DNA from 2 places in the Rossellomorea vietnamensis genome. Region 2 is predicted to be linked to the other one. Evidence: a T-box and tRNA genes for the amino acid it is inferred to sense, from the RefSeq annotation. Region 2 holds a T-box; the other holds one or more tRNA genes.
The links. The T-box of region 2 lies ahead of N5C46_RS04035 (tryptophan--tRNA ligase). A T-box ahead of a tRNA ligase gene usually reads a tRNA of that ligase, here a tRNA-Trp.
Positions count from the first base shown of each region.

Region 1 (2,370 bases), 780 kb from region 2:
CCTGTGAGAGTAGGACGTCGCCAGGCATATCGTTCCGCAGTAGCTCAGTGGTAGAGCTATCGGCTGTTAACCGATCGGTCGCAAGTTCGAATCTTGCCTGCGGAGCCAATATATGGAGAGCTGTCCGAGTGGCCGAAGGAGCACGATTGGAAATCGTGTAGACGGTTAACGCTGTCTCAAGGGTTCAAATCCCTTGCTCTCCGCCATTTATATTTTCAACAAGGCCCATTGGTCAAGCGGTTAAGACACCGCCCTTTCACGGCGGTAACACGGGTTCGAATCCCGTATGGGTCACCAAAGTTTTTTGCAAAAGCAAAATAACGTACCAAGTAATATGGAGGATTAGCTCAGCTGGGAGAGCATCTGCCTTACAAGCAGAGGGTCGGCGGTTCGATCCCGTCATCCTCCACCATGATTTTTTACGAAGCGTAAGCGGAGTAAAATAATCTTCCTTAATTAATATGTGTACCTTAACATATCTTATCGTCGCGGGGTGGAGCAGTTCGGTAGCTCGTCGGGCTCATAACCCGAAGGTCGCAGGTTCAAATCCTGTCCCCGCAATACCATTTTTGACTCGTTATATAAAAGGTTATCGTTAATCTTTCATGAGTCACGTATGGATAGTTATTTTCACTGTCGTGAAAAAACTCTGGTCCGGTAGTTCAGTTGGTTAGAATGCCTGCCTGTCACGCAGGAGGTCGCGGGTTCGAGTCCCGTCCGGACCGCCATTTTCATTTTACATAGTGGCTCAGTAGCTCAGTTGGTAGAGCAATGGACTGAAAATCCATGTGTCGGCGGTTCGATTCCGTCCTGAGCCACCATTTATTTACTTGATGCCGGTGTAGCTCAACTGGTAGAGCAACTGACTTGTAATCAGTAGGTTGGGGGTTCAAGTCCTCTTGCCGGCACCAGTCAAGTGATGTAGCTGGAGGGGTAGCGAAGTGGCTAAACGCGGCGGACTGTAAATCCGCTCCTTCGGGTTCGGCAGTTCGAATCTGCCCCCCTCCACCAAGATTTTTTACGAAGCGACAGCGGAGTAAAATAATCCTCCTTAAACTATGCGAAGCGATAGCGGAGCACAGTAATCTAGACGGATAGCATATTGATTTTGTTAAATTAATATATTTCATAGGGGTATAGTTTAACGGTAGAACGAAGGTCTCCAAAACCTTTGGTGTGGGTTCGATTCCTACTACCCCTGCCAATTTTAACATGGCGATTGTGGCGAAGTGGTTAACGCACCTGATTGTGGTTCAGGCATTCGTGGGTTCGATTCCCATCAGTCGCCCCATAAAAGTCACATTTTTATTTCCGTGACATATACTATCAGTGGGCTATAGCCAAGCGGTAAGGCATCGCACTTTGACTGCGACATGCGTTGGTTCGAATCCAGCTAGCCCAGTAGTGCGGAAGTAGTTCAGTGGTAGAACACCACCTTGCCAAGGTGGGGGTCGCGGGTTCGAATCCCGTCTTCCGCTCCAATAATATGGCGGCATAGCCAAGTGGTAAGGCATGGGTCTGCAAAACCCTGATCACCGGTTCAAATCCGGTTGCCGCCTCCATATGTAATGCCGGTGTGGCGGAATTGGCAGACGCGCACGACTCAAAATCGTGTTCCTCTGGAGTGCCGGTTCGATCCCGGCCACCGGTACCACATCGCGGGTGTAGTTTAGTGGTAAAACCTCAGCCTTCCAAGCTGATGATGAGGGTTCGATTCCCTTCACCCGCTCCAACTTACATACGACAGACTTTCTCTTTATGAGGAAGTCTTTTTTATTTGTTCAAATTTCAGCATTATTTCAACACCACTTAATGATTTGCAAAACTAATTTTTTACACAAAACTCACAACCTTTTCTTTTACCCATCACCCACCAAAACAAAACCCATCTAGTCAAAATAGTGCACCTTCTTCGTCAATTGAGTTCCCCTTATTGAGAAAGCGCTACCATTATAATATAAGAAAGCGATTACATAGTTAGGGTGGTGATTCGGGTGGAACCAAAGATTCAGACTGGACCAGTAAGCCCAGATGTACAAATGAAGGCAGTGACGAAGAAGAAGTTCAAGTATAAGAGCTTGCTGACGTACGCTGCCTTTGTAGGACCGGCACTTTTATTTTTCTTAGTGATTCAGATTCTTCCGTTTTTGATGGGTGTGTATTATTCCTTCACCTCATGGAATGGTGTAAGTTCGGTAGTTGAGTGGGTTGGGTTCGATAACTACAAAAAGATCTTCACAGATGATAAGACATTCTTCAATTCATTTATGTTCACGACAAAGTTTATGTTTGCGGCAGTGATCATCAGTAACCTGATAGGATTCGGATTTGCCCTATTATTGAATGCCGCGCTGAAGACGCGCAATATCC
Region 1 is NZ_CP104558.1:1,535,439-1,537,808, reverse strand. It holds rRNA gene rrf (5S ribosomal RNA) at 1-26, shown strand, start outside; tRNA gene N5C46_RS07935 (tRNA-Asn) at 34-108, shown strand; tRNA gene N5C46_RS07930 (tRNA-Ser) at 115-206, shown strand; tRNA gene N5C46_RS07925 (tRNA-Glu) at 223-297, shown strand; tRNA gene N5C46_RS07920 (tRNA-Val) at 337-412, shown strand; tRNA gene N5C46_RS07915 (tRNA-Met) at 488-561, shown strand; tRNA gene N5C46_RS07910 (tRNA-Asp) at 652-728, shown strand; tRNA gene N5C46_RS07905 (tRNA-Phe) at 746-821, shown strand; tRNA gene N5C46_RS07900 (tRNA-Thr) at 836-911, shown strand; tRNA gene N5C46_RS07895 (tRNA-Tyr) at 928-1,011, shown strand; tRNA gene N5C46_RS07890 (tRNA-Trp) at 1,131-1,204, shown strand; tRNA gene N5C46_RS07885 (tRNA-His) at 1,216-1,291, shown strand; tRNA gene N5C46_RS07880 (tRNA-Gln) at 1,331-1,402, shown strand; tRNA gene N5C46_RS07875 (tRNA-Gly) at 1,407-1,481, shown strand; tRNA gene N5C46_RS07870 (tRNA-Cys) at 1,489-1,562, shown strand; tRNA gene N5C46_RS07865 (tRNA-Leu) at 1,571-1,654, shown strand; tRNA gene N5C46_RS07860 (tRNA-Gly) at 1,659-1,732, shown strand; gene N5C46_RS07855 (carbohydrate ABC transporter permease) at 2,040-2,370, shown strand, end outside.
Region 1: it encodes a tRNA-Trp, which carries the amino acid that the T-box ahead of N5C46_RS04035 (tryptophan--tRNA ligase) is inferred to sense. The anticodon was not compared.

Region 2 (2,370 bases):
CATCAACTTGCTGGAATTAGCACCATACCTGTTACTGCGGCTGGTTGCTGAGGTGTCTTCGGGCCAGTCCCTCTACCTCTCTTGATAAGAAACAATATGAAATTGTTAAAATGCTTTCTCATAACTTATAACAAAGACATAGAAATGTCAATGACAATTATGAATTATCTGAAAAACATCATGATCATTTTTTCTTTTTCAATGATACAATCCTATTTTCCTTTTAATCTCTTTCATGAATGGGATTGTTTTTTTTCGTGCTTTTGTGGCTCCATTCAGTAAGATGGCATCCAGTCTATCCCAATTGTTCAATAGGTCTTCATATTCCGACCTTGGTACTTCGATGAATGAATTCATTACGTCGAAAAGTTCTTTCTTCGCTTCCCCCCAGCCTATTCCTTGTTGAAATCTCCTTCTCATTTTTTCCGATTGATCAGTGGTTGCAAATTCTTTGTAAAGACCAAAAATGATTGAATCGTCAGGATCCTTAGGTTCTTCAGGAAGTGAAGAATCCGTTTTGATTTTATTGATCAATTTTTGAAGCTTTTTTGGTTCTTCAAATAAAGGAATGGTGTTATTATAACTTTTACTCATCTTGCGGCCGTCCAGTCCAGGTAGAACGGCCGTTTCTTCCTGGATGACGTATTCAGGGATGACAAATGTTTCTCCATATTGATTGTTAAAGCTTTCAGCTATGTCTCTGGCAATTTCCACATGCTGTATTTGATCTTTTCCGACAGGGACCAACTCGGTTTGAAAAAGGAGGATATCCGCAGCCATTAAAATGGGATACGTAAATAATCCCATATTGACTCCAGCATCAACATTTCTCCCGCTTTCTTTATTTTCTTCAACCATTGATTTATATGCGTGAGACCGGTTTAATAATCCTTTTGGTGCAAAACAAGAAAGAATCCAGCTCAGCTCAAAGATTTCAGGCACATCAGATTGACGGTAAAAAATCGCTGAATCAGGATTCAACCCTAACGCTAACCACGCTGCCGCCACCCCATAAGAAAGTTCCTTCATTTCAATGGGATCATGGATTTTTGTTAAACCATGATAATCCGCAACAAAATAAGCGGTGTTATATGATTGGTTCTCCGCCAATCCCAAAGCCGGTTTAATCGCACCAATATAATTCCCCAAATGTATACGGCCAGTTGGCTTGATACCAGTCAGAACTTGTTTTTTCATCCCCATCATACCCTCCGTTGAAAAATAATCAGAAAACACAAAAAGGGCTTCCCGTCCTCTAAAAAGGACGGGAAACCCGTGGTGCCACCTTCATTCGTTTACACTTCAGTAAACGCACTCATCTGTACAGAAATCACGTTCTATACATCGTCCCTTTTATCGGTGAGACCTTCCGCCAAAACCTACTTTATTTCAGCCTGGATGCTCAAAAGCCCATTCAACGATTTCCCATACTGATTCTCACCATCCATCAGCTCTCTTAAATGTTTCGATCGTCTACTCTTCTTCTTCATTGCATTTAACCATTTATTGTGTTCCCATTATTTTAATGGATAGGTAAATAATGGTCAAGTGGGTATAAACACATTTTAGATTTCTTTTGACGAAAGAGGAAGGAAGAGCTTAATACCTCTCTTATTAAAAGGGAGAAACTTCATATCCGCGATCAAATGACTCGCATATCCGATGACACATGCTTCAAATACTCCATCAATCAGGATAGAAGTCTCGAGATAACGAGCGATGATAGCATAGTATATTAACCCCATTACAGAGTGGGTATAACTGCGATGTGACACGAAGGAAGCAATAAATATATAGATGCCCAGTAACCATAACCATATTTCATTTAATTGCCATCCACATGCCGTCACACCTATGCCGGTAATCATCAGCATTCTTCTCTGGGTGATGAAGCTTGTGAGTAACATCATTCCTCCCCCATAGCCAATCCCAAGCCACCGTTCTTTCCCACTGCCTTCAAGATAGCTGTACACCATCATGAGAAAGCCGATGATTTGCGCCACCGACCTGATCATTTTGGGGGAGAAAGTAACTTTGTTACTAAGCTTTCCATCAATATCCAAATCAGGTATGAGTCCGGATATCCCGCCGATTGCTACAAGTGCGGCTGTCGCACCCGGGCCGGATCCAAATGAGTTCGCCACGATAAAACCTGTTGCTGCTCCAATTGCCATGTGCGCTGTGCCGTTCAATGTTTCTCCTACTCTCTTTCACAGTATGTATGTACCAAATATTCATGATAGCCTTCATCATCCATTCCCGCTATGGGAAAGAGGAATTACTTTCTTACATTTTCTGTTCTATTCGATCGATGATTTCGATAAGGTAGGGCCTTTCATGAGGGACGAAATGATGATAACCGGCCTTTTT
Region 2 is NZ_CP104558.1:758,786-761,155, forward strand. It holds SAM riboswitch class I at 1-91, opposite strand, end outside; gene N5C46_RS04035 (tryptophan--tRNA ligase) at 199-1,197, opposite strand; T-box leader at 1,258-1,499, opposite strand; gene N5C46_RS04040 (metal-dependent hydrolase) at 1,566-2,192, opposite strand; gene N5C46_RS04045 (NUDIX hydrolase) at 2,287-2,370, opposite strand, start outside.